DNA from 2 places in the Paenibacillus sp. GYB003 genome. Region 1 is predicted to be linked to the other one. Evidence: a T-box and tRNA genes for the amino acid it is inferred to sense, from the RefSeq annotation. Region 1 holds a T-box; the other holds one or more tRNA genes.
What was found. The T-box of region 1 lies ahead of PV407_RS21810 (glutamate--tRNA ligase). A T-box ahead of a tRNA ligase gene usually reads a tRNA of that ligase, here a tRNA-Glu.
Positions count from the first base shown of each region.

Region 1 (11,622 bases):
CGGCGACCCGTTTCACTTTATCGAACCAGACGTCCCGTTCGTCCGCGAATTCGTACGTGTCGAGAAACGAACGCACGAGCCGCTTGGCGGTTCCGATCGATACGGCGGAAGGGAGCGGAACGCCGTCCGCGGCCGGGTCGAACCAATCGTCGTTAAAGAAGGCGATCGTCTGTTTCACGTCGGACCATTTGGCGATATCTTTGCGCGGTTTGTCCGGCGTGCGGCCTATGGCGAAAATGTCGACCGCATAGCGTTCGTTGCCGCGCAGCCAGCGGAACAGCTCCGGATCGTACGCTTCCGCCCATTCCGTCGTTTGACGGTACACCTGCTCCGCGCCGAAACGCGCGACGACGTCCTTGCTCACGTCAATCAGCTTGTTCATGTCGAACAGCGCGCCGCTAACGTTCATTTTGTCCGGACGGATTCGAAACGCCGTTAACGGCTCGGTCGGATTTGCGAGACGCCATTCTTCGTAATCGGAATTGATCAGCGTCATGAAATATTCGCGGACGGCTTCGCTCGGATACCCTTCGCTCCGGTAATATTGCGCGGACGCGTCGCGGTCTTTGCGCTTGCTGAATTTGCGCTTGGATGCGCCGTCCATTTTCATGAGCGTGGCGAGATGTCCGTACTCCGGCCTGCGGAAGCCGAGCAGCTCGAACAGCTGCAAATGAATCGGCACCGATGACAGCCATTCGTCGCCGCGGAACACGTGCGTCGTTCCCATCAGATGGTCGTCGATCGCATGGGCGAAATGGTAAGTCGGAATGCCGTCCGCCTTCAGCAGCACGATATCTTGATCGTTTTCCGGCAGCTCGATATCGCCCTTGATCAAGTCGGTATAGCGAACGCGATTATCGCCGGAGCCGGGCGATTTGAGCCGGATGACGAACGGGCTTCCGTCGTTCAGCCGGTCGCGGACCTGCTCGACCGTCATGCCGCGATGGACGGCCCATTCGCCGTAGTAGCCGGTCGCTTGGCCCGCCGCCTGCTGCCGGTCCCGGATCGCCTGCAGATCGTCCTCGGTGCAGAAGCACGGATACGCCAAATCTTCGGCGATCAGACGCTTGATCCAAACCCGATACAGCTCCGCTCTGTCGCTTTGCCGGTAAGGTCCGTAGCTCCCGGCTTCCGTGCCCCCGGCTCCGACCGGACCTTCGTCGACGGCGATGCCGAACCGCTTCAGCGATTCGAGCAATTCGGCGGCGCTCCCTTCGACCTCGCGCTTTTTGTCCGTATCCTCGATTCTCACGTAAAAAACGCCGCCGCTCTGATGCGCCATCCGTTCGGAAATCATCGCCGCGTACAGTCCCCCGATCGTCATCAATCCGGTCGGACTCGGCGCGAATCTCGTTACGCAAGCCCCCGGCCCAAGCGCCCTCGGCGGGTATCGGGCCTCGATTTGCCCGGGGCTGACGTTCACCTCCGGGAATAGCAGGTCGGCGAGCTCGGTTCGGTTGGTCATGGTCGATTCTTCCTTTCGTTAGCGAATGTAAAAACGCAAAAAGCCTTTCATCCGACAAGGACGAAAGGCTCGGCTTCCGCGGTACCACCTGCATTGGTCGTTACGACCCGCTTGATCGCGACAAGAAAAACGACAAAGTCGAAGCGGGACGAAGCTGCGCGCACCCGCATCCCTTCGGGGCGAACGTTCGCCCTTGTTCCGATCGCGTCGTTCTGTAACGGGAACTCCCGCCGGACGTACTCCTTCTTTCGGTCCGGTGCTCGAAGGCTTCTTTCGTCAAGTCCGAATATCCGCGTTTCACCGGCCGCGGACTCTCTGCCAATCGGGGCGCTCGACTACTGTTCCTCTTCATCGCATGTCGTTCGGTAAATTAGTAATCAAGTTATCATAACCGGCGGCGGGAGTCAACTACGAGTTCATGTCGCGTTACTCCCGAGCGGCCACGGGTGCGGTACGGCTCGGCACGCAGGGCCAACGCAAAAACACCGTCCCGCCAAGGAAACGGGCGCGGCGAATCGGCTTCGCCGCCCTCCCCCGGAGGGACGATGTTTGTTTCGCGTTGAGGCGTTTAACGAACCGGTCCGGCGCCGCGATGACGCACGTGATCGCTTAGCTGATCGCGCACTTGCGCGCATAGCGTCTCGTCGTCGATCAAGTGCGACCAGTACGTTTTCAGCAGTCCCCACAGCTTGCCGAGTCCTTCGCTCGTCAAGTTCAGGTCGCGATGAAACCGCATCGTCGGCCATATGTCGCGGAACAGGTCGTAGCGCGACGGCCGGTTCAGCCCTTCGCCGACTTCCGCCTCGGCGGCCGGCTTGATCGCCGGAATGCCGATCGTTTGCCGCCGGATGAGCATTTGTCCTTCGACGGAGCTCAAATAGTCGACGAGCAGCTTCGCCGCCCGCTTGTCGGCCGATCCTTTGCGGATGCAGGCCGCCATCGCGACCGTCAGCGTCCGGGGCTCGCGCCCGTAGGGCAGCGTCGAAATGTCGTAGCGGATATCGGAATGCTTCAATTCGTTCAAGCTCATATAGCTCGTCAGCATCATCGACACTTTGCCCGTTTCGAACAGCCGGCCGATATCGTCGTTGCTCTCCGACAGCACGCTCGGAAACATGTCCCGGTCGTGAATGATCGCGTCGCACAACCGGATGCCGTCGAGCAGCCCCGTTCCGGCGATGTCGCAGCCCCCGTCCGGCCCCCGGGCGAAAGCTTCCCCGCTTTGCAGCAAAAAAGCAGGCCAACGGTTGTCCGACATCACGTAAAATACGAAGCCGTACCGCTCCCGCCGCCTCGTCAGCCTGCGCGCCGTCCCGATGCAATCGTTCCACGTCCAGCTGCTGTCCGGCTCGGGCAGTCCCGCCTCCAGAAAATGATCCTTGTTATAGCAAAGCACGAGCGGCGAAAACAGCAGCGGCTGCCCGTACAGAACCCCGTCCGCGGTAAACCCTCCCTCGAGAACGCGGTACGTGCCTTCCGCCGGAGTCAGCGGCTCGAGCGTGGAAAGGAGCCCGCTTTCCTCCATGCTTTGAAAATATTGATGGTTGATAATGAAAGCGTCCAATAACGGCGACTCCGCGTATTCCTTGACGAATTGGCGCGAATTGCCCGGGATCGTGATCGTCCGGACGCGGACCGACGGATATTTGCGCGAAAACGAAGCGAGCAGCTCGGACATCGCCATGTCGCGTTCCAGACTGCTGTTGATGCCGAGCGTTACCGTCGCCTGAAGCTCCTTCGCCGTTTCCGTCACCTGATTGCCGACGCGGGGAATTTTGCGGATCAGCCCTTCGCCGACCAATACGTCGAGACCTTGGCGCACCGATTTGTTGCTGATGCCGTACTGCTCCGCCAGCGCCGATTCGGAAGGCAAAAAGTCGCCGGGCGCCAGCGCGCCGCTCATCATGTCGTTTTTCAACTGCTCGGTCATACGCTCCAGCCTGGCGCGAAACAACCGTTGACTCGTTTTTCCGCTCACTCTCGAACATCCTCTAACGTTCAGAATGAACTAAGTATACATGACATGTCGCGGACAAAACAACAGCGGCGCGAGTTTCCGATCGCATGCCGGACTTTAGAGGAGTCGGCCGGCGGCAGCGTTCCCGCCGATCCGCTCGATCAGGCGCTCCTCGTCGATCAGGTCGGCCGCGTACCGCTTCAGCAGCTCGCGAAAGCGGTAAAACGATTCGGGCGCCAGCCCCATGTCGCGATGACGGCGATAGCCGGGCACGATATTGCGGTATAAATGAAACCGCGACGGCCGGCGCGGCAGCGCGTCGTTTTCGACCGGGGCGTCCGCGACCCGTTTCATCGCCGGAATGCTTAGCGTCCGCTCGCGAATGAGCCGCTGGGCGATTTCCGACGACATAAAATCGACCAGCCTCATGGCGGCGGCCTTCTTATTCGAATACCGGTTGACGGCGATGCCGATCGTCGTCAGCAGCGTACGCGGCTCCCCGCGGTACGGAACGGCGGAAATGTCGAAGTCCGGACCTACCGAGGCAAAATCGTTGAGCGACATGTACGTGCTCAAGATCATCGACGCCCGGCCGTCCCGAAACAGCTTGGCGAAATCCCGGCTCGACTCGGCCATATAGTCGGGAAAAACGTCCCGGTTGCGGACGATCGATTTGTAGAGCCGAAAGCTGTCCAGCAGCTTTCGGGCCGCCGGCCCCCCGCCCTCGCCCGAATCGGCCTCGAGCCTCACGCCGCTTTGCAGCGGAAACACCGGCCAGCGGTTGTCGGACAGCGGATAAAAGCACAAGCCGTACCGTTCCCCGGGTACGGACAGCTTGGACGCTTGCGCGATCGCGTCGTCCCACGTCCAGCTCCCGTCCGGCTCCGGAACGCCCGCCTCGCGGAAATGGTCTTTATTGTAGGCGAGCACGACGGGCGAAAAAAGGATCGGGCGCGCAAACTGCGTCCCCCCGCTTGCGAATGAATCCCGCAAAAACGAATACGCGTCGTCCGAATCCGGCATCGGCTCGAGATGCGGCTCGCCCAAGGCGCCTTCGATTTCCCAAAACAGCTGGTCGTTGATCATCAGCGCGTCGACGAGCCCGGCGCGCAAATACGTATCGACCGCTCCCGCGTAGTCGTCGGACGAGAAAAGGACGACCTCGACCCGGATGTCGGGATGCAGCTGCCCGAACCGTTCCAGCAGCAGCGACATCTTCATATCCCTTTCGAGCGAATGCATCGATCCGAGCAGCAGCCTCGTCGCCGGCCGCTTCGCGGTTTTGGACACGATGCTGCCGACCCGCGGTATTTTTTCGATCAGCCCTTCCTCCGTAAGCGTCTGCAGCCCTTTGCGGACCGTTTTATTGCTCATGCCGAACCGCTTCACGAGCGCGAGCTCCGACGGAAGAAACTCCCCCGGGGCGTACAGGCCGCGTATCGTGATGTCGTCCCGCAGGATGTCGACCATCTCGTTCAGCCGGTACGGCTTCTTTTTCGTCCGATTCGATGTCATGCAGCATCCAGCCTCTGTTTTTATTGATTATTTCCGTGCTATTCCGATGATAGCGAATTCCCTTGTAAAAGTACAGTAGATTGCTGTACTTTCGAAATGAAAATAGAGTATTGACAGAACAAACGGGAGATTTTATGCTTTTTACATCTGTTGTAAATCAGATCACGGCACAATGAACGCTTTTCGTCGGCATGACGTTTGGCGCCAGCCCGTTCGAACATTCCGCTCTCCTACATCAGCATACAGCAGACAAACCGTACGGAAGAAAGAGGTCGAGACCGATGTCATTGAAAATCGCCGTTTTACCGCCGGCCGGGGGCAGGCAGCGGATATTTACGGAGAAGCATTTGGAGCACATGAGCCGTTTCGGCCAAGTCGTCTGCAACGAAGCGGGCACGAACGATCCGGATGCGATTCGAAGCGTGATCGAAGGCGCCCATATCGCCGTTTCGTCCTGGGGCACGCCGAGCTTAAACGACTCCATCCTGCAGGCCGCGCCGCAATTGAAGGCGGTCATCCATGCGGCCGGAACGGTCAAGCCGATCGTGACGCCGGAGCTGTGGAGCCGCGGCATTCGCGTATCGAGCGCCAACGGTCCGCTCGGCCAAGGCGTCGCCGAGACGGCACTCGGGCTGACCATCGCCAGCCTGAAAAATATGTGGAACATTTCCCGCGAGACGGAGCGGGGCGGCTGGAGCGAGGAGAAGAAGCGGGTCCGAGAGCTGTACGACGTTACGATCGGCGTCATCGGCGGCGGCAAAGCCGGCAAGCATTTCATCAAGCTGCTGCAAAATTTCGACGTGACCGTGCTGCTGGCCGACCCGTTCGTATCGGCCGATCAAGCCGCCGCCATCGGGGCGACCAAAGCGGAGCTCGAGGAGCTGCTCGTTCGCTCCGACGTCGTGTCCATTCACGCTCCATCGCTTCCGTCCACGTACAAAATGATCAACCGCGATCGGCTCGCCTTGATGAAGGACGACGCGATTTTGATCAATACGGCGCGCGGCTCGATTATCGACGAGGATGCGCTTGTCGCCGAGCTGAAAACCGGCAGGCTGTTCGCCTGCATCGACGTGACCGATCCCGAGCCTCCGGCGCCGGATCATCCGTTCCGGACGCTGAGCAACTGCATTTTGACGTCTCATATCGCCGGCTCCGTGACGAACGGCTTGTATCGGATCGGCAAATTCGCGGTAAACGAAATCGAGCGGCTTCAGGAAGGTAAACGGATGGAAGGCGAAGTCGAGGAGAAGGATATGGCCTTTTTGGCGTGAACGGGGCCCGGTCGAGCAGGGCCAGGCCGGGCCGGGTGCGGAATAAGGTGCAAAAGAACCTTATTCCGCCTGATGCGGATTCTTGCGGGGGCGTATAGTGTTCCTTTGCACACTATGCGCCCTTCTGCCGCGCCGCCAGCCCGGGCCGGGTACGGAATAAGGTGCAGAGGAACCTTATTCCGCTGATACGGCTTCTTGCGGGGGGCGTATAGTGTTCCTTTGAACACTATACGCCCTTCTGACGCGCCGCCAGCCCGCGCCGGGTGCGGAATAAGGTGCAAAGGAACCTTATTCCGCCTGCCCCGGCTTCTTGCAGGGGCGTATAGTGTTCTTTCGAGCACTATACGCCCCTCAGGCTGGCCGCGGCGGTACTTTTGAGTCGCTGAGGGCTCTTATGCCTCGTCGACTCCTTCCAGTTCGGGCAGCCCCGCCTTGCGCCGTTGTTCGATGATATATGCGACATACCACTCCGCGTTCTCGTTGTTTCGCCGAATCGAACGGATCGTGGCTAGCCAGTCCTCGTTCCAACTCATGCCGTTCGATATTTGGTGACCCCGTTTCTCCATTTCGATGGTCTGGTCGTAGGCGAGGACGGCGAATTCCCGCATTCTCGGCGTATCAAGCAAGATGACGTTTCCTTGCGCATCCCGCTTGCTGTCCACGTCCTTGCCGGCCTTGAGCATCGCATAAGCTCCCACCGCAAAACGAACAAAATCGCCACGATCACGACCGCCGCGACCGCAGCCGTAATCCACTGCCCAACGTGCATACTCCCACCTCCCGAAATGACAGAAATTCCGGCTTCCGGAAGCCAGGCCTCGCCGCCCCCCTTGAGCTTGGCGTGTACCGCAGAAATTCAGCATCCCGCCGTACTTGCAGGCTGCCTTCGTCAACCGAGATGAACCGGTACAAGCCGCCCCGTTCGCGAATTCCGAGCCGGAATTCCTGTCCCTGTCCTACATTGCCGTTGCATGCCTCGCCTGAATGCCGGTTGCTCGGGATTCCAATATTCGCCAGAGACGGACTAATCCCTCGGAAGCCGGGTATGTTCCATTCAAGAGCCGCTGCCCCGCACCGCCGCTGCATCAATCGCGTTCTTTCAACAATTCGGCGGCTAAACGTTCGAGCTCCAGCCCTCTCGATCCTTTCACCAGCACCGCGTCGCCCGGACCGAGCTTGGCGCGTATTTCGCGCAGCGCCTCGGCCTGGTCGCGAAAATGCTTCACCCGGCCCGCCGGGTACCGCGACGCCGCTTCCAGGGCGATCCGTTCGGCAAGCTCCCCGATCGTGAACACGTACGGGATCGCATCCGGGTTCAAAGCGCGGCCGACATCCGCATGGTAGCGCAGCTCCTCCGGACCGAGCTCGCGCATGTCGCCGAGCACCGCAATTTTGCGATCGTACCCCGCAAGCTCGCCGAACGTGTCGAGAGCGGCCAGGACGGAAACGGGCGACGCGTTCCAAGCATCGTTGATGACCGCATATCCGTCCGCCGACCGCAACAGCTCCATCCGCATGCCGGTAACGTTCGCCCGTTCCAGCCCTTCCTTGACGCGCTCAAGGGCGATACCGGCAACTTCCGCGGCGGCGATGGCGGCAAGCGCGTTCGTCACGTTATGTTTGCCGAGCAGCGGAATGCGGTAGGTCGTGCCGCTTAGCCGGAACGAAACGCCCGATGCGTCGGTCCGGACCGCCTCCGCCCGATAATCCGCGCCGTCCGAAAAGCCGAAGGTTACGGACCTCGCCGGCTCGCCGCATAAGCGGATTTCGCGTTCCAGCAAAGGCTCGTCGCCGTTGTAAACGAGCGTTCCGCCCGGCTCCAGACCGCGCACGATTTCCATTTTGGCGGCGGCAATCGCTTCGCGCGACCCGAGCGTGGACAAATGGGAGACGCCGATCATCGTAATGACGGCAATATCCGGCCGAACCATTCGCGAAAGCCGTTCGATCTGCCCGGGCTCGCTCATCCCCATTTCGACGACCGCATATTCGGTGTCCGGCGCGATGTCCAGCAGCGTAAGCGGCGTGCCGATTTGGCTGTTCCAATTCCCTTGCGTCTTGTGCACCTTGTACGTCGTTCCGAAAATCGAGTCGATCATGTCCTTCGTCGTCGTTTTGCCGTTGCTGCCCGTAACGCCGACCGCTTTGACCGGCAGCCCGTTTCTGTAGTCGGCGGCCAGCCGCTGCAGCGCCTCCAGGCAATCGCCGACCCGGATGACCGGAACGTTCGCCGGCGGATCGGGACGATCGGCTTGCCACAAAACGGCGGCCGCCCCGCCGGCGACCGCTTCCCCGACAAAGTCGTGGCCGTCCTTCACCCGGACGAGCGGCACGAACAGATTGCCTTCGCGAATCGTCCGCGAATCGATCGAAACGCCGCGAACGGCCGTTTCGACGAAACGATCCGCTGCGGCTTTTCCGCCCACGATCGCTTCCACTTGTCTGATCGTTCGGCTTAACGTATGGACCCGCCCCTTTCCGATCTATTCCTCATACATATTCGCCAAAAACGAAGAAGACACCACCCGAAACGGGCGGCGCTAAGTTATGTTTGCAGCAATGCGATCATTTCCTTTTCTTCCCGCCGTATCGCGATATCCAGCGGGGTCAACCCTTCCCGGTCCTTCGCCTCGCGGTCCGCGCCGCGCGCGAGCAGCAGCTTGACGATATCCGCCCGCTCCTCGCCGTCGGCGACCTGCGTGTGCAACGGCGTGCTCCCGTCGTCCGACGCGCTGTCGATCGCCGCGCCGCAATCCAGCAAGCATGCCGCCACTTCCGGGTACAAGGCGATATGCAGCGGCGTTATCCCTTCGTCGTTGCGGGCGTTCACGTCGGCGCCGCGCTCGATCAAAAATCGAACGAGCCCGACGTTGTCGGTCATGACGGCGCCGTGCAGCACGGAAAATCGATACTCGTCCGTTTCCGCGAGCAAGCCCGGATCGGCTTCCACGATTCGTTTCGCCTTTTGAAAATCGCCCTCTTCCGCAGCTTCGAATAAATCGGCGAATGCGTAAGTCATCGGCTCATGCTCCTTTGCGCGGTTCTATACGCTCCGTTTACGGGAAATCGACCGTATCGTCGATAATCGTGAACATTTCCGCCATTCGGCCCGGATAGCGCCTCTCCAGTTCGGCCCATCGTTCGCCCCGCAGCACTAAAAAATCGTGGGTATCGGACATGTAGGAGCCTTGAAACAGACGAATTTCGTATGTCGGCTTGATGATTTCGTTGAACGCCCGGATCGTTATATAACGGTCACCGCCGGAAAAGCTCAACCGGATCGGATGCGATCGACCGTTGTAAGTTACGAGCAGCCCTTCGTCCGTTTGCTCTACATCGACCGTTTCGTCCGGAAGACGCGCGCCGAACAAGCGGACAATCTCGTCGTCATATTCCCGCCAGTCGATCGTTACCCCGAACACGAACGAAAAAACGATCGGGATCAGCTCCTCGGTCGCATACTCCTCCGCCATTTCCTCGACATCATCCATCCATTGTCCTTCTTCGAACAGCGGCTTATGCTTCTCGATAAAAAGGTCCGCTTGTCGCCGATCGCCCTCAAATAAGAAGGTCAAATCGTTCTCGTCAGGCAGCAGCATAGTTTCGTCTCACTCCTCGCTCTATCGTTCGGACTTCCAGTTTCTCCCGTATATACTGTACAATCCATCGCTCGGACGCCGCATCCGCCTTTCGCCCTAATCGCGTACCTGTTTCCGGACACGGAACGACAAGATGGTAAAAAAAACGAGCGAATGCGACCGTTCCGGAAACAAGGCCGGCTCGGTCCGCCTTCGCTCGATCGGGCGAAACGTTCGGTTAAAACGGGTAACGAATAATAATTTGCAGCCATACGGTCGAATCCGAATTGTTGACGTACAGATGGCCCTGGTCCGCGTAGAAGCGGATCGCGTCGCCCTGCTCCGCCACATACACGTCGTCGCCGATGTGGAGCTCCAGGCAGCCTTGCGTGACGATGACGAATTCCTCGACGCCCTCCTGGTGCGGCTCCGATTCGTGGCTGGCTCCCGGTTCCACCTTGACCGTGTATACCTCGAAATGCGTTCTCGAGTCGAACGGAAAAAGCGGGAACGCCTGGTACCCTCCTTCGTTTTCCGTAATCGGCTCCATGTCGGCGAAGCGGACGATCGTCACCTCCGGCTCCTCCTCGGCGATGAGCGCCGTGACGGAAATGCGCAGGCCGTTGGCGATTTTCCACAGCAGCGAGATCGTCGGATTCGAGTCGCCCCGCTCCACCTGGGCCAGCATCGCCTTGCTCACCCCGGTCAGCTCCGACAGCTTGTCGAGGCTCAGATCTCTCGATTTGCGTATCGTTCGTAAATTTTTGCCTACCTTGATCGGAATATGGTCCATGGCGAAAATGTTCTCCTTACCTCGTCGATTCGTTCACTATATTGTATAAAATTAATACTATATTGAAAAGCCCATTGACATGCATCCGTTTTCATGTATGATATAACATATATTAGTACGTTATATTGTACATATAGCCGAGGTGAAAACGACCGTGCCATAAACGGTCATTCACCCGAGCTATTCCGGGGAGGTGCGGGAATGGGCGCAACGATGATGGCATTGGTCAAAGAAAACCGCGCTTCGGGGCTATCCTTGAAGCAAGTGCCGATCCCGTCCGCGGGACCGAACGACGTACTGATCAAGGTGCGGTCCAGTTCGATTTGCGGCACGGATATGCATATTTATAAATGGGACGCCTGGGCGGAGCATACGGTCGTGACGCCGAACGTCGTCGGTCACGAATTCGCCGGCGTCGTGGAAGCGGTCGGCTCCGCGGTGACGAACGTGAAGCCCGGCGATTACGTCTCCGCGGAAGGACACGTCGTGTGCGGCGTCTGCCGCGCTTGCCGGAGCGGCAACGCGCACGTTTGTCCGCATACGCGCAGCTTCGGCATTACGATACCCGGCTGCTTCGCGGAGTATGCCGTCGTACCGGCGTCGAACGTCGTCCATAACGACCCTCGCCTTCCGTTCGAGCTCGCCTGCTTGCAGGATCCGCTCGGCAATGCGGTCCAGTCGGTCATGGCCGGAGACATTGCGGGCAAAAGCGTGGCCGTCGTCGGCGCCGGTCCGATCGGCCTGATGGCCGCGGCGGTCGCCAAAGCGTGCGGGGCGTCGACCGTCATCGCCGCGGACGTCAACGATTTTCGGCTGCGGATGGCGAAGCGAATGGGCGCGGACGCGATCGTCAACAGCGCCACGGAGCGGCTGTCCGAACGGCTGAAGGAGCTGACCGGCGGGGAAGGCGTCGAGGTGCTGCTGGAAATGTCCGGCCACCCGGACGCGATCCGGCAAGGGCTCGAAGGCACCGCCAACGCGGGCCGCGTGTCGCTGCTCGGCATTCCGGCGAACAGCGTGGAGCTCGACCTGTCGCGCAG
Region 1 is NZ_JARBDC010000069.1:20,000-31,621, forward strand. Features, by position in the region: gene PV407_RS21810 (glutamate--tRNA ligase) at 1-1,465, opposite strand, end outside; T-box leader at 1,519-1,826, opposite strand; gene PV407_RS21815 (extracellular solute-binding protein) at 2,034-3,443, opposite strand; gene PV407_RS21820 (extracellular solute-binding protein) at 3,540-4,937, opposite strand; gene PV407_RS21825 (hydroxyacid dehydrogenase) at 5,219-6,211, shown strand; gene PV407_RS21830 (hypothetical protein) at 6,604-6,966, opposite strand; gene PV407_RS21835 (UDP-N-acetylmuramoyl-tripeptide--D-alanyl-D-alanine ligase) at 7,297-8,649, opposite strand; gene PV407_RS21840 (ankyrin repeat domain-containing protein) at 8,757-9,230, opposite strand; gene PV407_RS21845 (hypothetical protein) at 9,268-9,810, opposite strand; gene PV407_RS21850 (helix-turn-helix domain-containing protein) at 10,028-10,582, opposite strand; gene tdh (L-threonine 3-dehydrogenase) at 10,784-11,622, shown strand, end outside.

Region 2 (11,622 bases), on a different contig from region 1:
CTGAAAAGTTTGCTTTCTCGTTATCTGGAACTTTGTTAACCTTTTGGAAACGCCTAGTGCGGACCCGCATGCTAGGTGTTGTGAGAGGACGGGGGTTAGCCGCCCCCTCCTACTCGATTATAGGGATGAGACTCGATCGGAGGGGCAGCGGCTAACCGCGTAATGAACCTAAGTACAGTAATAGTAAACTTGAGTGCGCTAATTTGCGGCCTTCCGCCCGTTTGTCTAAAATAATGACCTTGATTTTATAAATAAGGGGTCGAGGTTCACTAATAGTAAAAACGTTTTTCTTATTTGTTCATTTCGGCTACTTTGGATCGAATTAACGAAACGACGTTCGTTATTAGTGAGTTCCAGTTCGCTATGCTTACGTTGGCCTTTGAAGTTGTATTGTTCCCCAATAGTCGGATCAAAACAATACGATTTTTACCAGCAGGTAAAACCTGGTCCTTGTTCCTTCCTCATGCAATGACGGTTGGATTGCTAATAAAGGATGCAGCTGGAACCTTTTCCGGGAGAAGAGGGTGTCGGAGCAGCGCATCAAGTCAATTCGATAGTACCGCTTGGGCCGCTTTATCACGGAGCGATCGTCAAAAACACATAAGCCAACAGCAGCAGCCCAACGATAACGGGCGTGACGGCGAGTCCGACGGCAAAGCCGCCGAGCCAAAGCTTGTTCGGCCCCCGCCTCACGGCGACAGCGATACCGATTCCGACGCAGACGATCGCGGCGGCGGCCATGCGCGTCACAAACTGGATATGGCCTTCGGCGTTGTGGATGGAATACGACCAGCGAACGGGATCTACTCGAATAATCGGCAGCAGCACATACAGGATAACGATGCATGCGGCTGACGTTAATGCCCCTCTGACGAACATTGGACTTCCTCCTTTCTTTCCCCGAATTGGTAAAGCCGTTTTTTCTCGCCAATTGCTTCGCATTCTCCGCATATTCGTCCACGCAGCGGTCCAAAATAGGAAAAAGCATTCAAGCCGGCCGATTCATCTGTCCGTCATTTGCCCGAACACGACGGATAGCCGGTAAGAATAAGGAATATCGTCCTTTTATCGTAATGACGTAATTTTTCATGATGACGGTGGGAACGGCAGCTTTCAAGTTCGGGCTAGCGCATAAACGGCGGGAAAAAGCGGTCCTTTCCGGTCGGAGCCTGGGCCGCCGATTCATGTTCAACAAGGCTTCGACAAGCGGCGGTTGGCACTGAAGCAGGTTCGGCAATACATGCCGAAGCATCCGGTTTCGGCGCAAGCATCCGGATCCATACAATCTCGTCTTCGTCCGGCAGGCGCGTATCCGCTCCGAACGCCTCCCATATGGAAAAGCATACCATACCGGGCGATCGATTTTAAAACGAAAAAACGGCAAAAAGGGCTTGTCAACGTCCCGGATATCGGCTATAATAACACTTGTCGCTTCGAAGGGCGGCATTTACAAGTCAAATGGCCCGTTGGTCAAGGGGTTAAGACACCTCCCTTTCACGGAGGTAACAGGGGTTCGAATCCCCTACGGGTCATTACCTTTATAACGTCGGTCGGGATGAGAACATGTCGAATCTCGGCTTTTTTTGAGCCATTAGCTCAGTTGGTAGAGCACCTGACTTTTAATCAGGGTGTCGTAGGTTCGAGTCCTACATGGCTCATACCGGAGCTGCTCGGCAGTTCCCGGCCTGCGGTCGTGGTGGAATGGCAGACACGCTATCTTGAGGGGGTAGTGGGCGTACGCCCGTGAGAGTTCGAGTCTCTCCGACCGCATCTTATCGGAAAGAGTCCTTGACGCGTTCAAGGGCTCTTTTGTTTTTGCCCGGAGCCGCTTTCCTTCCCCCGGCGAAAAGTGTACAGTAAAAGAAACGAAAACAGAGACAACCATCGTCAAGGAGGAACGGAAACGTGAACCAAAGCAACGGGACTATGCTCGTATTTATCGGATCTTATGCCGAGGCGAAAGATAACGGTGTTTACGTATACCGGATGGATACGGAAACCGGGGCGCTGACGCCGCTGGACCAAGTGGCGGGGCTGCAAAATCCGACTTTCTTAAGTCTCGACGCCGGAAAAAAACGGCTGTACGCGATCGCGGAGCGGCTCGTGGACGGGCAGCGCCAAGGCGCGGCGGTGACGTTCGAAATCGATCCGGCCTCGGGCAAGCTTACGGAAATCGGACGGGTCGGCACCGTCGATACGACGACATGCCATATTCAGCGCGATGCGACCAATCGTTTTTTTGCCGTGGCCAGCTACTCCGGCGGGAAGGTCGGCTTGTCGGCGGCGGGAGAAAACGACACGGTCGGCGAGTTGCTCGACGTTCGCCAGCACGAAGGCGGCAGCGTCCACCCCGAGCGGCAGGACCGGCCGCACCCGCACTCGGTGTTTTTCAGCCCGGACAACCGGTTCGCGTTCGTGCCGGATTTGGGCATGGACCGCATTCGCGGCTACCGTCTCGATCCGGTTGCCGGAAAGCTCGCCTTCCACGGCGATACGGCCGTACAGCCTGGCGCCGGTCCCCGTCACTTGGCGTTCCATCCGAACGGGGCCTATGCGTATGTCATTAACGAGCTCGATTCGACGGTAACGGGCTTTCGTTACGACGCGGACAGCGGGGCCATGCGCACGATTCAGGTCGTATCGACGCTGCCGGAAGGCTTCGCGGGGGAAAACGCCTGCGCGGAAGTGCAAATTTCGCCGGACGGCGGCTTTTTGTACGGCTCGAACCGCGGTCACGATTCGATCGTCGTCTATGCGATCGATCGGGAAACGGGGGCGTTGTCGGTCGTGGAGCACGTGTCCACACGAGGCGGACATCCGCGGCACTTTTCGTTGTCGCCGGAAGGCGACTATTTGCTGGCGGCCAATCGGGATTCGGACAATATCGTCGTATTCCGCGTCGACAGACGTTCCGGCAAGCTGGAATATACCGGTCATACGGTACAGGCGTCCAAGCCGGTGTGCGTAAAAATGGCCCGCTTTCCCGCAAGGTGAGGGTGCGGAAGCATAGCGAGCGGCCTTTCCCGTACGGGAAAAGGCCGTTTGCCGATTCGGACCGTTACGAGGGGCCGAGCGTCGCTCGGTCGTTCGTTCGTATACGCGCCCTTTCCGCCTTACGAATCTTTGGAACCGGTAATGCTTGTCAATGCAGGATGACGCTTGAATCGCGCCGGTGCGCAGGGTATGATTTGGCTATAACTATCGGCCCGTCGGCAACGCTATGGGAAGTTGACCCGCCTGGCGGCATCTTGCCGCGGCGAGCGAAGCAGGATGGCGCTGCGGGACGGCTGCGAGACGGGACCGAAAACGTACGTGCAGGGTGATGACAAGATGCTCGTCTATTTCGCGGCGCTGCTGGCGGCCGCCGTCGTGCTGTATCGGCTGCACCCGGAGCGCGAGGCGAACCGGTGGGCCGCTTTTTTTCTAGTGGCCGCCAGCATCGGCGGTCTTGCCGGTTTTATTCGCGAGGACGCGCTGCCGGCTTTGGAAGCCCGGGGGAACGCGGCGTTTTGGATCGAGCCGCTGCTTCGGATGGCGGCAAGCGTGTTCGAGGTAGCCAACCATACGCTGACGCCGTACGGGGTGCTTCTGTTTTGCATCGCGTATGCCCGGCGCTCGTCGCGGCCTGTCGGGCTGGCCACGAAGCTGCTGCCGCTCGTTCCGGCGGCGGCGACGATCGTTTGGTATGCGGCCGTTCCCGGGCGCGCAAGCTTTTTCCTGCTATTGCTCCTTTGGGCGGCGCCATACTATGCCGCTTCCTGCTGGCTGCTCGTCGCCTCCTATATCCGGGAGCGCAACCCGTGGCGAAAGCGGGAGCGTTTGGCGGTCGCCGTGCTGATCGTCCCGACCTTGATCGCGATAACGGCGTTCATCAACGTGGCCAGCGTATGGGAGCCGGGGTTCCGCTTTTTCGATTACGTCGCGTTTTTCATCGCGTATTCGCTTATTGCCGGGGTGGCGTTCGCGTTCGCTTCCGGCGTGCTCGGGGTGAAGGTGCGGCTCGAGCGGGATCCGCTGGAGAGCGCGGTATCGGCGGTGAGCTCGGGGACGGCGATGCTGAACCATACGATCAAAAACGAAATCGCCAAAATTTCGATGTGCGCGGAAAACGTCAAAAGCTCGCTTCGCCCGCAAGACGCGGAAGCGGCCGAGCAGCTCGAGCTGATCGTCAAGTCGGCCGACCATATGCGGCGGATGGTGTCGCGCATTCACGGCCAAACGCAGCAAATCGTGCTGCGGGAAGAGCCGCACCGCTTGACGGACATTGTCCGGGAAAGCTTGCGCAAGCTGTCGCCGCTGCTTATGCAAGGCGGTATCGCCGTGCATGCCGACTTCGAATGCGATCCGATCGTCCTGTGCGACCGCGTCCATATCGGCGAGGTTGCAGCCAACATTGTCGCCAACGCGGCGGAAGCAATGAGCGGCGGGGGCGAGCTGCTCGTGCGCATCGAATCGACGAAGCGCGGCATTATGCTGACGATTCGCGATAACGGGCCGGGGATGCCGAAAGAACGGCTGGCGCGCGTTTTGGAGCCCTTCTATACGACAAAGGCGGGGCGAAACGGCGGCAATTTCGGTCTCGGGCTCACGTATTGCTATCAGGTGATGCGCCAAAGCGGAGGCTCGATCGAGGTGCTCAGCGAGGAAGGGAAGGGGACGACGGTGAAGCTGCTGTTTGCGGCGAAAAAACGGATCGACTCCGGCGAAGTCCGCCCGCCCGAAGCGGCGGAACCGCGGCGGGAAGGAGGGACGGCGCAATGAATCCGATCAAGCTGTTTCTTGTCGAGGACGACCCGGACTGGGTCAAGGCGATGACCGCTTTTTTGAACAAAGAACCGGACATGCTCGTCGTCGGGGCGGCCGCGAGCCGCGAGGAAGCCGTTCGGATGGCCGGCACGCTCGAATTCGACGTCGCTTTGCTCGACATTTGCCTTACGCCCGGGAAGCTGGACGGCATTTACGCGGCCGCGGAGCTGCTCGACGTGCGCGAGGCGAAGGTGATCATGCTGACGTCGCTCGACGAGGAAACGGTCGTGACGCAAGCTTTTACGGCCGGGGCGGTGCAGTATGTGGCGAAATCCGATTACCGCCTTCTCCCGCAGACGATCCGCGGCGCATTGCGCAAGACGAACCCGATGGAAGCGCTGCTCAAGGAGTTTGCGAGGCTGAAGCGGGAAGAACAACTGAAGGAGCTGACCGGAGCGGAGCGCGAGCTGTTCGAGTTGCTCGAACAAGGGTATACGGGAGCGCAAATCGGCCGGAAGCTGTTCAAGGCGGAAAGCACGCTGAAAAACCAGGTCAACCGGATGCTCAAAAAGCTGCGCGTCAAGAGCAGCAAGGAAGCGGTCGAAAAGGTGCGGCGGAGAGGAATTGTGCCGGAGCCGCCGGACGGCGGCGCCGAAAGCGGAGAGCGTCGGGACGGAGATAAGCGGTAGGCGAGGCGGGTAAGCGGAACCGGATCCGGATCCGCCGGGCGCCGATGCAAGGCGGCGAAGGAGAGGCGAGCATGCCGGTCGGCAGCGGCTCATCGAACGCGTCGGCGTTGGGGGACGTAAGACGCGCCGGCTGCGCCTTCGAAAATGAAATAGGGACGAGTGCGGGGTACTACGGATCATAGTACCCTTTTTGCTTATCGCTCCAAGAAAGTTGGAACTGTAGAAGCGGGGCCGTCCGTCGTACAATGAACGTACGGAGCGGCCGGAAAGGCGGAAGCGGGCATGACCGGACATACAAAGCCACAACCGGAGTACGACATCATTTTGTTCGACGGAAATTGCATGCTGTGCAGCCGGATCGTCCGGTTCGTCATCCATTTCGACCCGAAGAAGCGGTTTCGGTTTGCCGCTCTCGCGTCGGAGGCGGGGCACGACGTATTGGAACGGGCGCTCGCGGGCGGGGGCTCGACGCAGCTGCATGCGCAGCCCGGGCGAAGCCGCTCGAACGGCGATGTCACCGGGGCCGTCGTCCCCGGCACAGAGAGAGATCGTACGGGGGCGGCGCGCCCGGATACGTTCATGCTCGTGCGCGGCAGTCGCATCTACGTCAAATCGCGTGCGGGGCTGGAGGTCGTCCGGCGGCTGCGGGCTCCATGGCCGCTGCTGTACGCGTTGATCGTCATCCCTCGGCCGCTTCGGGACCGGGTATACGATTATATCGCGCGCAACCGGTATCGTTGGTTCGGGCAATACGACTCCTGCATGCTGCCAACCCCGGACAACAAGGAGCGATTCATCGAATAGCGACGGAGGGAACGATATGGGCGTTGGAAAGGCGAAGCCCGTTTATGTGGAGCTTGACATTCGCGCGGATATCGAAGCGCTGTGGGAACGTACGCAGACGCCCGAGCTGCATGAGCGGTGGGATTTGCGCTTTAGCGAAATCCGCTATTTGCCGAGAGAGGCGGGCGGTCCGCAGCGTTTTTTGTACGCTACGCGAATCGGCTTCGGCCTCCGTATCGCCGGAACGGGCGAAACGACGGAAACGGCGAACGGCGCGGAGGGAGTACGCACGTCGGCGCTTCGCTTCGGCTCGGACAGCCGGTTGTCGCTCATTCGCGAGGGCGGGGGATTTTGGCGGTACGTGCCGCATGGGGGAACGGTTACGTTTTTGACCCGCTACGATTACAAAACGCGGTTCGGGCCGTTAGGACGGGCGTTCGACCGGGTCATATTCCGCCCCCTGATCGGGTGGGCGACGGCGTGGAGCTTCGACCGGCTGCGGCTGTGGCTGGAATGCGGCATCCCGCCCGCCGTTTCGTTCGGCCGCTGGTTGTCCCACAAAGGAGGCGCGGTTCTGCTCGCCCTGCTGTGGCTGTACCAGGCCGTCGTGCCGAAGCTGATCGCCCCTTGGGCGGGCGAGCTGGAGCTGATGCGGGCGGCGGGCGCGTTCCCCGGGCGGGAGCGGGAGGCGCTGATCGCGCTCGGGCTGCTCGAAGCGGCGATGGGGCTGCTCGTTGCGTTTCGCGCCGCGGACAAAAAGGTGCATGCGCTGGCATGCGCGGCGCTCGCCGCACTTGCCGTTCCGGCTCTGATCGCGGATCCGAGCCTATGGGCGGCGCCCGTGAGCCCGATTGCGCTTAATGCGGCGATGATCGGACTCCATGGCGCCGTTGCGGCGACGTCGGCCGATCTGCCTTCGGCCCGCAACTGCCGAAGAAAGCCGGCGACGCCGGAACGATAGAGGAGGAGAACGATCATGCCGGCCAAATCCATTTACGAGCGGGCGCTCGGCGCGAGCTTCGCCAAGCTGCATCCGCGAATCCGCGAGCGGTTCGGATTGACGAGCGAAGGCGGAATCGCTTCGATCGGCCGGGGGACGATGGATCGCATCTGGTATGCGAAATGGGCGGCCGTCCCTTTGTATATCGGCACGAAACGGCACATTATGTTTCCGGACGCCGGCAGCCGCGTTCCGTTCACGATCGAAAATTACGCTTATATCGATTCGTTCGGCCGCGAGACGGTAACGTGGGTTCGCAAATTTCGATTTCCCGGCAAAATCCGCAGGTTCGACGCCACGATGATTTACAGCCGATCGCGCGGTACGATCGTCGATTATTTGGGAGACCGCCAGCATTTGGCCGTCGACCTGAACATCGCCCCGGCTCCGAACGGCGGGATACGCATTCGTTCGGGCGAGCAGCGCTTTTACGAAGGCCCGCTGCAATTTCGCTTTCCGCGTCCGCTGACGGGAGTCGCCGACGTCTGCGAATGGTACGACGATGAAGCGCGGGCGTACAAAATCGAGGTGAACGTGACGAACCCGATGTTCGGGCCCGTGTTCGGATACAGCGGGACGTTTCAGGCGGAGTTGATCGATTCGCGCGGGGCGATTCCGGACGACGTGAAGCCGCTGCGGGAAGAGGCGCGCGAGTAAGCGCCGCGGCGCCCGGCGGTGAAAGCGCCGCGATGGCGGCCGGTATTGTAAACGGCCGAAACCATTAACGGCGTTAACGAGCCGGACCGCCGAAACGGCCTATACGGCAAGAAACGCATCCAGCCGCTCTTTTTGCAGCAGATGGTGGCGGTAATGCATCCCGACGAGCAAAAACCATTCCTTGGCGTTCAGCCCGCCGAAGCGGGGGTGCGAAACCGTGTTGGACGGCGGGATTTCATCCAGAACCGGCTCGACCTGGCGCATGCGCAAGACGACTTCCCGCAGCCCTTCCGCGAGCCGCTCCTTGCTCTCCGGCTGGCGCGGCGTATAGGCGTCGGAAGGCGGCACGTGAAGACGTACGGGCGGAAAGCTCCCTGTGGCGAAAATCGTTTCCCCGATTTCGGTTTTGCCGCCCGATCCGGGTTGGCCGCCGTCCCGGCACATCGCGAACCGTCGTCCGTTCCGATTTACGCAAGCTTAACGCCGCTTTCATACCGCGCAAATAAAGAGGGGGCATAATGATAGAGGTTCCAAGCCGGAGGAAAGCAAGCAAGGAGTGATTCTGCTATGGAAACGGTATATGAAAGCCCGGCGTTTGCCCGTTCGAATTGCGTTCGGCCGGGAGGCGGAGCAAGGCAAGGCGCGCAGGGAAGGTTGTGAAGGCTTGTCGTCCGAGAGGCGGCGGGCCGTTTTTGTGTTTTGGCCGATTGTCCGGTATGACGGATTTGGCATTGCGGAAAAACGGTCCCGCCATTCGCGGAAAATGGGCTGCCGCTTGGCGGCAGCGCCGGTTGCTCCGGCGGATAGCCGCGGCTTGCGGGCGCAACGCAAAACGGAAGAGCCGCTACACCCGGTGCCTCTTCCGGTACTCCGAAGGAGCGGCGCCGATGCGGGCGGCGAACAGCCGGCTCAAGTAGTAGCCGGTCGCATAGCCGCAGGCGGAGGCGACCTGCTCCACGGTCATCCGCGTCTCCCGCAGCAGCCGGCACGCCTTCTCCAGCCGCAGGCCGGTCAAATAATCGCCGGGCGTCACGCCGTACGCGGCGCGGAACCGCCGGATCAGCTGCACCGGGCTGAGGCCCAGCTCGCCGGCCAGCTCCTTGACGCCGTACGGCTCGGAGAACCGCTCTTCGAGCCGTCTGGCGGCCCGGTTCATCAGCCGGTCGGAGGAACGGGCGGGGTCCGCCGAATCGCCGCCGCCCGCATGCTCGAGACACCAGGTTTTCCAAATATCGTTCCAATAATGGGCGAACAGCGAAAGCTGTTTATAACCGGTCAAAGCGCCGATCGTCTTCCATTTGTCGTACGTATCGAACAGCCGCAGCCGGTCGCCGGGCGTGAAGCAGACGGGGAACGCGTCTTCGTCTCCGGCTTCGGGCGCATAGGCCGGATACGGTTCGTTCCGGCGGAGCAGGACGAAATGAAACGTCAGCGAGGCGGAGACGATGCGGCGCCGAAACGGAACGCCGGGCGGACACAGCACGAGCGAGCCGCCGCCGGCAACCCCTCGGTTATCGCCGATTTCGTAGGCGAAGGAGCCGTTCTCCACGGCGAACAGGCACCAGGCCGGGTACGTGTCCGACTGGAGCGTAAATTCCCGCTTGTTGTTCCAAAACGTGTACCCTTTCACCTCCCACTCCAGCTCGGCGAGCTGCAGCGTCGGCCGGCCGGCCGACGCATTCGCCGCTTTGCCGCTTCCCCCTCCGATGTCCGGCATGGCCGTACTCCTTCCCGCGAATGAAATAAAAGATACAAAAGATGATCGTATCGTGCATTTTATAGCGAAATGTTACTGGTATGATGAAATTATATATACGATTACTCTATAACTCAACCTAAGGTGGTTTTGCCATGCGCAATGAAACGATTCGTACGGATATAACGGTCGTAGGGGGCGGGCTTGCCGGTGTCTGCGCGGCGATTGCCGCGGCGCGCCTCGGCCGAACGGTGGCGCTCGTGCAAAACCGGCCGGTGCTCGGCGGCAATTCGAGCAGCGAAGTTCGCGTTTGGGTATGCGGCGCTACGGCGCACGGCACGCACCGCTACGCGCGTGAAACGGGCATTATGGGCGAGCTGTTCGTGGAAAATCAGTACCGCAACCCGGACGGCAATCCGTATATATGGGATTTGGTCGTATTGGAGGCGGTTAAGGCGGAGCCGAATATCCGTCTGTTTCTGAACACCGACGTGCACGAGGTGGAGGCATACGGCGACGAGCACGACCGGACGATCGCGTCCGTGACCGGCTGGATGATGGCTTCGGAGCGGCGCATCCGGTTCGAGAGCGACTTTTATCTCGATTGCACGGGAGACGGGCTCGTCGGCTTTTTGGCCGGGGCGAAATACCGGATCGGCCGGGAAGCCCGTCACGAGTACAACGAAGAATGGGCGCCCGATACGGCCGACGACATTACGCTCGGCAGCACCATATTATTTTATACGAAGGATGTCGGGCATCCGGTCAAATACGTGCCGCCGTCATTCGCCAAGGACATTACGCAAACGACGATTCCGATGAAGCGCGTCATCCGCAGCGGCGATTCCGGCTGTCACTATTGGTGGATCGAATGGGGCGGCGAGCTGGACACGGTGCACGATAACGAGAAAATACGCGACGAGCTGTGGTCGGTCATTTACGGCATCTGGGACTATATTAAAAACTCCGGCAAGTTTCAGGCGGACAACATGACGCTGGAATGGGTCGGGGCGCTTCCCGGCAAGCGGGAATACCGCCGGTTCATCGGCGATTACGTGCTGAACCAGAACGACATTCTCGCCCAGCGGCCGTTCGAGGACGGCGTGGCGATCGGCGGCTGGTCGATCGACCTGCATCCGCCGCAAGGGATGTACTCGACCGAGAGCGGCTCGAAGCATCTGCACGTGGACGGCGTCTACCACGTTCCGTTCCGCTCGCTCTACTCCGTCAACGTGCGCAACATGCTGATGGCCGGCCGCGACATCAGCGCCTCGCACGTCGCCTTCGGCACGACGCGCGTCATGGCGACGTGCGCCGTCATCGGCGAAGCGGCCGGCACGGGCGCCGCGCTGTGCGCCGCCAAAGGCGTCACGCCGCGCGAGCTGTACGCCGCGCACCGCGGCGAACTGCTGCAGACGCTGCTGCGTCAGGACGCGTCGATCGTCGGCCTCCGCAACGAGGACGGCCTCGATCTGGCGCGGCAGGCGCGCAGCAGCGCCTCCGGCGCGCTCGCCCGGCTCGCCGTGGAGCGGAGCGGGGAGGGGCGCTGGCAGCTGACGAGCGACGCCGCGCTGCTCTTCCCCGTCGATCCGCGGCTGGACGGCTTCGAGCTGCTGCTCGACGCCGGGGCGGCGGCGACGGTCGAAGTGGAGCTGTGGGATACCGGGCGCAAAGAAAACTACGTGCCGCATACGCTGCGAGCGAAAGCTTCGGCCGAAGTCGGACCGGGCGACGGCCAATGGGTCCGGTTCGACTTGACGTGGACGCCGGACGAGGCGCAAAACGCCTTCGTCATCGTCAAAGCGAACGAGGCCGTCAAGCTGCACCATGCGGACGAACCGCTGTCCGGCGTGCTCATTTTTTTCAACGGCGGGGCGCCTCACGTCTCGTCGAAGCTGGAGCAGCATAAGGCGACGCAGCCGATCGTCCAATGGGGGATGAGGCGCAAAGCCCGGAAGCCGTTCTGCTTCCGCGCGCTCGGCGAATCGGCGGCATACGGACCGGACAAGGCGACGAACGGATATCGCCGCCCTTACGGCGGCCCGCAGCAG
Region 2 is NZ_JARBDC010000011.1:107,833-119,454, reverse strand. Features, by position in the region: gene PV407_RS07020 (hypothetical protein) at 577-879, opposite strand; tRNA gene PV407_RS07015 (tRNA-Glu) at 1,461-1,532, shown strand; tRNA gene PV407_RS07010 (tRNA-Lys) at 1,586-1,658, shown strand; tRNA gene PV407_RS07005 (tRNA-Leu) at 1,688-1,770, shown strand; gene PV407_RS07000 (lactonase family protein) at 1,927-2,994, shown strand; gene PV407_RS06995 (sensor histidine kinase) at 3,271-4,761, shown strand; gene PV407_RS06990 (response regulator transcription factor) at 4,758-5,435, shown strand; gene PV407_RS06985 (thiol-disulfide oxidoreductase DCC family protein) at 5,718-6,239, shown strand; gene PV407_RS06980 (DoxX-like family protein) at 6,256-7,179, shown strand; gene PV407_RS06975 (DUF4166 domain-containing protein) at 7,195-7,875, shown strand; gene PV407_RS06970 (hypothetical protein) at 7,975-8,319, opposite strand; gene PV407_RS06965 (AraC family transcriptional regulator) at 8,720-9,592, opposite strand; gene PV407_RS06960 (FAD-dependent oxidoreductase) at 9,727-11,622, shown strand, end outside.
Region 2: it has a tRNA-Glu gene. The T-box ahead of PV407_RS21810 (glutamate--tRNA ligase) is inferred to sense a tRNA for this amino acid. The anticodon was not compared.